DNA from 3 places in the Dechloromonas denitrificans genome. Region 2 is predicted to be linked to each of the others. Evidence: riboswitches for the same ligand, from Rfam matches in the RefSeq annotation. Region 2 holds a riboswitch; each other region holds the start of a gene.

Region 1 (3,241 bases), 1.4 Mb from region 2:
GTGATGTCCAGGCGTTTGCCCGCCCCGCTGTAGCGGGTACCTATTTCCAGCGTCTTGCCCTCTTCGGGCCGCAACTCGGGGTTCGGTACGTTGTAGCCAGTGCCCTGGCGACTGGAACCAAAGCTCTCGATAGTCGATGGCACGCGGAACGAGGTGCCGACTCCGCTCCATAGCGTGAGATTGTCGTTCCAGTGGTAGGCCAGGCTGACCTCCCCGGTCAGCGGCTGATCTGTCCGCTCGCGGTTGCGCTCATAAGCGGATTGCAGTGTCGGCGAAATGATGGGGCTGGTTTCAGTTCGGCTTTTTACGTAATCCGCTCGCCCCCCCAGCTTTGCCGACCACGCATCCGAGAAGACATAATCGAGTTGGGCGAACAGCCCGACATTGGTCTGTTCGGCATCCGGCGAGTTCTGGCTGATGGGCGTAATGACTGTCTTGCCCGTGCTCAGCGTTGTGACTTCCGAACCGGACTGAGCTCCTTTCCGCATTTCATGGAAAAAATCCGTACCGAAAGTCAGCATATGCGGGCCAAGAGGCATCAGTGCCGAGAGTTTTCCGCCATACACGATGGGGCCGTCGACGATGTTCTCGGAAACCGTCAGCTTGTTTTTTTGCGTGCGGTTCTCCGTCGTCAGCCGCGAATACAGGCTGCGCACGTACAGGCTTGCGTTGAGTTGCTCCACGCCCCAGTCTTCCTGGCGACCTGAATAAGCCAGGCGGGCATAGCGCTCACGCAGTGGGTCTTCGCGTTGGACGACCAGCGGCGAACCAGGTGCACCGCCAATCCCGCCGGCTCGACCGCTCTCCGTATCGGCCGCCTTGAGCGTCAATTCAAGGCGGTGCCCGGGCTGAAGTTGATAACCGGCGCGCAAATCAAACTGGCCAACGGTGAAATCGCTATTGGGAACAGTACCTTCCGGCGACGAAAAATTCCCTGCCGTCCGGTAGCTCACGCCTACCAGCGCATCCAGGCCATTGCCCATGGCCTGCCCTTCGAGCCGGACCGATTTCATGTCGCTGGCGCTGTTGTACTCCAGCGCCCGGAGCAAAGGGGTAAACGTAAGCGGGCCGTTGACATCACCCTTGGCCCGGCGAGTGATGACGTTAATTACGCCAACCATCGCATCCGGCCCGTAGAAAGCTGACCCTGGGCCGCGTAACACCTCTATTCGCTCGATCTGGTTGGGGTCGATCAGGTTGAATTCGAGTGTATTGCGCCCGCGAAAGCGCTCACCATCAACCAGCAGCAAGGTGCGCGGCGTATTTGAATTGAACCCGCGCATCACGATCTGGCCACCTAGCCCGCCGGAACGTGAATAGGAGACACCCGGAACGTCCTGCAAAACAGACTGCACGTTGGCGAGAGAACGGGTATCCAACGTGTCGGCGGAGATGCGCTTGATTTCGCTCTGGCCAGCACTCACCGTCACTGTGGGTAGCTCGGCAGTACGCTCGGCTGGGGCCACGTTGGAGGCTGCCTGCTTGGCACGTGCTGACCCAGAATCATCTGCGAATACGCCAGATGGTGCCAACAAAGCAATGGCACCAAGCACCGTAGCCGTCAATTTGCGCGGTTGAAAACAGGCATTTGTTGCCCGAGGGAGATATCTTTGCATGGTCAAATCCTTAAACTTGACCGTCTGCACGCGCAAAGATGACCGGCACCGACCCATGGTCGACGCATCGCTGTCACCATCCGCAACCCCGCAGACGATCCATTGCATACGCTGTGCCGATTTCTCGTACAGCAGGAATGCAGCAGGCCGGTCTCCGGGCTCGCCAGGTTTGCTACATCGCCTTCCCACGCCATCCGCACGCGTCCGGTTGGACGCCACGTCATGGCGCAGTGGCCGGTGAATCGTTGATTCACCATGATGTAGCCGCACTGGCTTACCGTTGCGGGGGCAGCCGAGGCATTGCGATCATCGCTGATCGCGCACCTCGTTCCCGTTTCACCCGTTTCGTTACCGAAACAGGCACCTGATGCAAGGGGTGACACCTTTGAAAACAGTCGGGCTGTGTCATTGCCTGAGTCGACAGTTTTTTGTGCCGATGCATCAATAAAGACGTATCGGGACGGACGAATAATACGTGTCACCAGACTAGGAGGCAATTTGTACCTGCTTGTCGATACCGGATTGATCAAGCGCCTGCTCCAGCAAACTCCGCACTGCAGCATCGGCCCAGTCCTGCTGTATGGCGGGTGAAAATACGATATCGCCTGGCAGAATCAGGCCCATTTTCGGGTTGACCGCATCTTCGCGAAAACACTGGGCGTAGCCGGTTTCGGTTTCATGGACGATGACCGAGTGCAGGCGCACGTCGGCCTCGCCGTTGGTCTTCTCGGTCATGTCCAGCAAGCGGTCGATCAGCAAGAAGAACAGCCGTGAGAATTGCTCCGCACTGGGCGAGACGGGAATGAGAATCCAGCGCTCGGAAAAGCGCTGGCAGGCGGCGATGTAGTCCGGGTCGTCGCCCGACCAGAGGGCGACGGCGTGGTCGAAGGCATCGATCAGCGTGCGCGGGCCGTGTTTCAGCAGGCCGAAGTCGTAGACCATTTGGCCGTGGTCGAGCGCGTGGGCTTCGAGCAGTAGTTCGACTTTGTACGAGTGGCCGTGGATCGAATGCGAGCAACGCCGCGTGCTGCAGCCGCGCACGATGTGGGCGTTCTCGAACTTGAACAGTTTGCGGATCAGCATGCTGCCTCGCTGCCGGGCGGCTGCGCTTCCTGCCGCAGCCGGGCGATGACTTCGGCCAGCGGCAAGCTGCCAAGGTCTTCGCCGGCCCGCGTGCGCAGTGCGACGCGACCCTCGGCTTTTTCCTTGTCGCCGACGACGAGCAGGTAAGGCATTTTCTGCAGTGTGTATTCACGGATCTTGTAGCCGATCTTTTCGTTGCGCAGATCGATCGCGGCACGTAGCCCGGCCTTTTTCAAGACTTTCAGCACGCTTTGCGCATAGTCGGCCTGCCCTTCGCTGATATTCAGCACGACGGCTTGCTGCGGTGCCAGCCAGAGCGGAAAGAGGCCGCTGTAATGCTCAATCAGGATGCCGGTGAAGCGCTCCAGTGAACCGAACAGCGCCCGGTGCAACATGACGGGACGTTCGCGTTCGCCCTGTTCGCTGATGTAGCTGATGTCGAAGCGCTCGGGCAGGTTGAGGTCGACCTGCAGCGTGCCGCATTGCCAGTCGCGGCCGATGGCGTCGCGCAGCACGAATTCCAGCTTCGGGCCGTAGAAGGC
Region 2 (3,241 bases):
GGCTGGCGTAGTTTTTGTAGATATTGCCGCTGGTCCAGCCCGGGGTCTCGATATGACCGTTCGAATTTTTCCAGTAGTCGTAACGCAAGCCGAGATGCGCGAGCAGGCGATCGCTCAGTTGCCATTCATCCTGAGCATACAGGCCGAGAGAATTGGTTTCTCCACTGACGTTGGCGTAGAGATTGCCCCGGCTTGATGCATCGTGCCAGTTACTCAGCGTGTATTCGCTGTTGTTTGCCCGGTCGTGGCGCCATGCGCTCCCCAGCGTGATGCCGTGGCGATCCAGCTGACGTGTCCAGTAAGCATCAAGCAATTCGCTGCGGGCGGGAGAGTCGCTGATCCGGCTGGTGCTGGGGGTGATGAAATAATTGCTGCTGACATCAATATAGGCGGCACTGATCTTGAGCAATCCGCCCAGCGTTTCGATATCGCCGCCTAGCGAGTAGATCTGCCGTTCATAAGCGCCCGGGCTGGCCATCCAGGTCGAACAGATGGCTGTTGTCGGCGTACATCCGTTCCAGTTTGTCGTGCCATTGCTGTTTCTGAGATAGCTTTCCGGGGTGCTGTTCGAGTATTCATAAGCTTGGCGCTGCCAGCCGGCGCGCCATTTATTCAGGCCGCCCAGGCGCTGTTCGAGTTTGATGTACTCGCCATTTTCTTCCCAGGCCGTTGCTCCTTTATTGCCAACGAGATAAGCATTGACCCCCTTGTTGCTGCTGGTCTGGGTCCAACCGCTGACGGTGGCGCCAGGACTGCTTGTTGCCGTGACATTTTCATTGCGATAGCCGGCGGTTGCCATCCAGTTGCCGCCAATCAGGACCGACAGGCCATTATCGAACAGCGTGCCGCCCATCAAGCTGATCCGGCGCGTGTCTTCCGGTGCCGTCCCACGTGAAAAAGGTGCGCCGTAACCAAAACTGGCGTTGAACATCGGTGCTTTCGGCATCAAGGTGGTGAAATTCACCACGCCGCTCATCGCCGTCCCGCCATAGAGTGAAGACATCGGGCCGACCATGACTTCTGCCTGGCGGAGTATTTCGGTCGGCATGCCGGATAAATTGACGCTCCCGGCGTAACCGTCGTTGACCGGTACGCCGTCGACCATGACCAGCATCCGTCGTTCGTCCGGGATACCGCGCAATGACATGGCCTGGGTCGATTGGGTCGTGCCTCGCCCGGGTTGGATGGTCAGGCTCGGAATGTATTTGACGACATCGCTCAATCGGTCGTTTTTGCGGCTGTTCAATTCATCCTGGCGGACAATCTCGATCTGCCCCGGTGCCTTTTCCAGCGGCGTCATGAAACGACTGGCCGAAACAACGACCGATTCCAGTTCGGTCGGCTGGTCGCTGCGCAGTGGTTCGGCAATGGCGTGATGCGCGAAAAGCGAGCTGATGACAGCCGCAGTGTGGGTCAATCGAAAATTCATGGTCTTCCTTCTTCCGGCAGGCGTCCCCGCGAACCAGAATGGCATTGAAAAGGAAAAGCAAGGGATGACAGGTCGGCCGAATAAAGCTGGCGCCACAACCCCGTGGCAATTCCGTGATTTGTTTCAGGCCGGTATCCGGGCTCGCAAGTCTTGACGTACCGCCTTCCCAGGTTTTACCCAGTGGCCTTGAGGTACATCCGCACTCACTTACCGTTGCGGGGGCAGCAGCGGATTGATCTCATCGGAGACGCACCGCTTTCCCGTTTAACTGCACTTGGAGAATCCGCGCGCAGCACCTGACACGGTGCGCATTCTACATGCGCGCTTGCTGCATCGCACTATAAAAGTCGTGCTCATTTCGTATAAACCACTTTGAGAATAAAGGCTTAGTCCTTGACCACGCATCGTTTTTCCCTCTATAGTTCGCGCCATGAATACCGAACTCGAAGCGCTTGAAGCCAAGATTGAACAGGTGGTTGCCCTGGTGCACCAGTTGCGTGCCGAGAACGAGGTGCTGAAAAACCAGATGGCTGCTGCCGAGGCAGAGCGTCTCCACTTGCGTCAGACAATGACGGTGGCGCGAGAGCGCCTTGAAGGCCTGGTCGACAAGCTGCCCGAGGATGTCTGAGATGAGCACCGAAACGAATTTCCTCGATGTCAAAATCATGGGGCGCGAATATCGCGTGGCCTGCAGTGCCGAAGAGCGCGATGCGCTGCTTGCTGCGGTCGACCTGGTTGACAACAAAATGCGCGAAATCGCCCAGCGCACCAAAAGCACCATTGCTGAGCGCGTGGCGGTCATGGCTGCGCTCAACATCGCGCACGAACTGCTGGCCGGTCAGGCTGCCGGTGGTGTCGAAGGCGATGCGGAATCTGTTGATACTTCCGAGACAAAGCGTAGAATCGATCACATGGGAGCACGAATTGATTCCGTGCTTGCGCCCCAGCAGCAACTGGACATCTAGGTCATTTGCTGTTGACCCCGGCGCCGCCCGCCGAGCGTCCCCTGCGGTGTTTGTTAAGACCATATATTCCTTGAACCAATGCTAATTGGCATCGGTTGCGGACCATACCGCTGCTGTTGTGAGTGCCTCTCAGTCAGGCGTTCCTGATGCAGCTGGAAAGCGACCATTCTGGACCCCGGTTCAGGATGCCGGTCTGACGGCACTTGCGGGGGCCTTTTTTTGGCCTGGCGATGACTATTTCTCGTGATTTTTCGATGGCAGTCCCCGATCAAGCGGCTGTGCAGTTCTGGTTGATGAAATCGGAACCCGACGAGGTTTCGATTGATCATCTTGCCGCCGAGCCGAATATTCCCTTTCCGTGGTTTGGCGTCAGAAACTATCAGGCGCGCAACTTCATGCGCGATGCGATGCGGGTCGGTGATCTGGCGTTTTTCTATCATTCGGGCTGTGCCGAACCAGGGATCGCCGGGGTTTGCCGGATCGCTTCGGCGCCTTATCCCGATGCAACCCAGTTTGACGCGGTCAACCCGTATTTCGACCCAAAATCCAAAGCCGATTCGCCGCGCTGGTTATTGCGTGATGTCATCTTTGTGCAAAAGACGCGCTATTTGCCGCTGACCGAACTGCGGGCTTGTCCGGAACTTGCTAACATGCGCCTTCTTGCCCGCGGCAACCGCTTGTCGATTACACCGGTAACCGCTGAGGAATGGGCTTTTATCAATCGGCGTCTGGTAGAAAACTGATGACACTCTGGTGGTTGACCTATCCCCTGCTGGGGATTTTTGGCGGCTTTGTGGCCGGCCTGTTTGGTGTCGGTGGCGGTCTGACCCTGGTTCCCTTCATGTAC
Region 3 (3,241 bases), 290 kb from region 2:
GCGCAGCCAGGATAGCCAGTGCTTTTTGGTATTCCTGCTGGCGTTTTTCCCGGTAATAAGCGGCGAAAAAATCCTTTTTCTGAACAATCCGATTGAGCCGCAAGAGCAGTTTGTCGGGCGAAAAAGGTTTGATGATGTAGTCGTCGGGCACCAGCTCAACCGCAGAAACCACCTGTTCGTAGGATTGTTCGCCGGTCACCATCATGAAGATGGTTTCGTCCGGCAGCAGGTTGAAGCGGCGCAATTCTTCGAGCAATTGCTGGCCGGAGCGACCGTCGCCGAGGATGTAGTCGCAGAGGATGATGTCCGGTACGTTGTTGCGAATGCGGTAGATCGCATCCTGGTAATTCGAGGCGAATTCGACGGCGAAGGCACCGACCGTCTGGGCGATGCTGCGCAGCGCGTCGCGGGCCAGCGGCTGGTCGTCAATGACGAGAAAACGCTTTTTGCTGTAATCGCTCATCTACGGAATGAACAACTCAAAACGAGCGCCGCCCAGCCGGCTGTCGTTGCTCAGGCGCAAGCTGCCATGCCGCTCCTGCCGGCAGTGCAGCCGGGCCAGCCGTTCGGCCAGCAGCAGCCCGGTCCCGCTGGAAGGTGGAAAATTGGCAAAGCCGGGGCCGTCGTCTTCGACCAACAAATGCAGGCCATCGCTGCATTCGCTGGCGGTCAGGCGCACTTGGCTGCGGGCAAAGCGGCCGGCATTTTGGACTGCGTTGCCGAGCATGTCGGTCATCAGGTCACGGTCCAGCGGCCAGGCATCTGGTGCCTGGCAATCGATGCTCAGGGTGATGCCGTTGGCGGCAAGGTGGGCTTTCTGGGCCAGCCCGACTTCGGCACAAAGATCGCCAATGATGGTTGGTACGATGGCCAGTTGGGCGCCGTGGCGGAGCAGCCGATAGCTGGCGAGCGTGCGCGACAGGCGCTCGGCGGCCGCTTCAATGGCGTAGCGTGCCTCGCCGAGATCGATGCGGTGTTCGGCTTCGCGCGCGGCAATCAGCGCTTCGGCGACGAACAGCTGATTCTTGGTGTCATGGATGCCGGAGGCCAGAATGTCGAGCAAGCGCTGCATGGTTCCTCCGCCGCATTAAAGTACGAAGAATAACCCTACTTCAGTGATAGTGGCAGTCCGGCTGCAACCAGTGTGACGCGGTCGCAAACAGCGGCGACGCGTTGGTTGAGGCGTCCCTGTTCATCGGCGAACAGTCGGGAAACCGGATGCATCGGCACGATGCCCCAGCCGACTTCGTTGGAGACGAGGATGATGCGTCCGGGCAGGCCCGGCAGGCATTCGATCAGGCCGGCCGTCTCGCCGTCGAACAGCGGACAGTCGATGGCCTGGCCGGCTTCGGCCTGGGTGCCGGCCAGGCCGGCAAAAAGCAGGTTGGAAAGCCATAGGGTCAGGCAGTCGACCAGGATGCAGGTGTCCGGCGCGGCCAGTTCGCGCAAACGTTGCGCCAGGTGAAGAGTTTCTTCGGCACAGCCCCATTCGGCCGGGCGGCGGGCGCGGTGATGGGCGATGCGGCGCGACATTTCGCCGTCGCGGGGTTCGGCCGTGGCCAGGTAGACGACCTTGAGGCCGGATTCGGCTGCCCGTTTTTCAGCGTGAACGCTTTTGCCCGAACGGGCACCACCAAGAATGAGTTCTTTCATGGTCGGCACTTTAGGTGATTGCGCCGGGTCGCCGCAAGCCGGATAATTCGGCCCGATTCGATGTAACGGAACACGGTGCAATTCCGTGGCGGGCCCGCCGCTGTAATCGGGGACGGATGTCGCGACAAACCACTGCCTATGGGGAAACAGACCCGGCGGGAAGGTGCGGCAAACGGCTGATCCGAGAGCCAGAAGACGTATCGAGTCAGTTTGGGCCGGAAGCCTGTGGACAGGGCTTCGTGGCGACGTTTTTGCAAACGTTGCCGCGAGGCCCTTTTGCTTTTTCGAACAGAAAGAATCGGATGCATTCAAAATTCAATATCACTCGCCCCGACCAGGGGCTGGCCGTTACGCTGCAACACAAAATCGACCAGAAAACCAAGCCGCTTGGCGCGCTTGGCCAGCTTGAAACGCTTGCCAGGAAAATCGGGCTGATCCAGCACAGCCTGACGCCGCAGCTCACGCAGCCGCAGATGCTGGTTTTTGCCGGCGACCATGGTGCGGCCAAGGCCGGTGTGTCAGCTTTCCCGCAGGAAGTGACCTGGCAGATGGTGGAAAATTTCCTGGCCGGCGGTGCGGCGATCAATGTTTTCTCCCGCCAGAACGGTATGGCGCTTTCCGTGGTCGACGCGGGGGTGGCCCATGAATTCGGTCGTCGTCCGGGTCTGATCGACGCCAAGGTCGCCGCTGGAACGGCCAGCTACATCGATGAGCCGGCAATGACCCTGGCGCAATGCGAAGTGGCGATTGCCAGCGGCGCCGAGATCGTGCGCGGTCTGGCGGCGGGCGGTTGCAATGTTGTTGGCTTCGGCGAAATGGGGATCGGCAACACGGCATCGGCGTCGCTGATTACACATTGTCTGACCGGGGTTTCGCTGGCCGAGGCGGTTGGCCGCGGCACCGGGCTGGACGATGCCGGCCTGGTTCGTAAACAGGCTTTGCTGGATAAGGCGTTGAGTCGTTACCGGGCCACCGGAGGCAGCGATGAAGCGCTCGCCGTGCTGGCCGAATTCGGGGGTTTCGAGATCGCCATGATGGTTGGCGCCATGCTGGCGGCGGCGGAAGCCAAAATGGTGTTGCTGATCGACGGCTTTATTGTCAGTTCGGCCGCGTTGACCGCAGCAAAGCTTTTCCCGGCATTGACCGATTACTGCATTTTCTGCCATCGCTCGGCCGAGCCAGGGCATCAGGCCCAACTGCGCGCAATGCAGGCCGAGCCTCTGCTTGATCTCGGCTTGCGGCTCGGCGAAGGTACCGGAGCGGCGCTGGCTTATCCGCTGGTCCGTGCGGCGCTGGCTTTCCTCAATGAAATGGCCAGTTTCGAGTCGGCCGGCGTGTCCGAGCAGGAATAAGCCCCGATGTTGAAGCGTGAGCTGGAATATTTTTTCGGGGCTATCCGTTTTTTCACCCGGCTGCCGGTACCCGGCTGGGTTGGGCATTCGGCCGAGGCACTGAATTCAGCCGCGCGCTATTTCCCTGCCGTCGGCCTGCTGGTCGGCGGTATCGGGGCGCTGGTTTATCTCGGGGCGGCCTGGCTCTGGCCCAAGCCGGTGGCTGTCCTGCTATCGATGGCGGCGACGATTTATGC

Evidence for each region. A riboswitch is a leader RNA that binds a small molecule or an ion and turns the genes downstream of it on or off. The one in region 2 is predicted to bind cobalamin.
Region 1: it holds a riboswitch for cobalamin, as region 2 does, so the genes downstream of both, KI614_RS05860 (TonB-dependent receptor) here and KI614_RS15600 (TonB-dependent receptor) in region 2, are expected to answer to the same signal.
Region 3: it holds a riboswitch for cobalamin, as region 2 does, so the genes downstream of both, cobT (nicotinate-nucleotide--dimethylbenzimidazole phosphoribosyltransferase) here and KI614_RS15600 (TonB-dependent receptor) in region 2, are expected to answer to the same signal.

The regions. Positions count from the first base shown of each region.
Region 1 covers NZ_CP075187.1:1,260,496-1,263,736, forward strand. Annotated here, with positions in the region: gene KI614_RS05860 (TonB-dependent receptor) at 1-1,724, opposite strand, end outside; cobalamin riboswitch at 1,744-1,999, opposite strand; gene KI614_RS05865 (6-pyruvoyl trahydropterin synthase family protein) at 2,103-2,699, opposite strand; gene thrS (threonine--tRNA ligase) at 2,693-3,241, opposite strand, start outside.
Region 2 covers NZ_CP075187.1:3,301,677-3,304,917, reverse strand. Annotated here, with positions in the region: gene KI614_RS15600 (TonB-dependent receptor) at 1-1,429, opposite strand, end outside; cobalamin riboswitch at 1,538-1,744, opposite strand; gene KI614_RS15595 (hypothetical protein) at 1,860-2,057, shown strand; gene KI614_RS15590 (cell division protein ZapA) at 2,059-2,394, shown strand; RNA gene ssrS (6S RNA) at 2,430-2,610, shown strand; gene KI614_RS15580 (EVE domain-containing protein) at 2,688-3,137, shown strand; gene KI614_RS15575 (sulfite exporter TauE/SafE family protein) at 3,137-3,241, shown strand, end outside.
Region 3 covers NZ_CP075187.1:133,726-136,966, forward strand. Annotated here, with positions in the region: gene KI614_RS00630 (response regulator) at 1-463, opposite strand, end outside; gene KI614_RS00635 (ATP-binding protein) at 464-1,072, opposite strand; gene cobU (bifunctional adenosylcobinamide kinase/adenosylcobinamide-phosphate guanylyltransferase) at 1,108-1,653, opposite strand; cobalamin riboswitch at 1,695-1,873, shown strand; gene cobT (nicotinate-nucleotide--dimethylbenzimidazole phosphoribosyltransferase) at 1,956-3,005, shown strand; gene KI614_RS00650 (adenosylcobinamide-GDP ribazoletransferase) at 3,012-3,241, shown strand, end outside.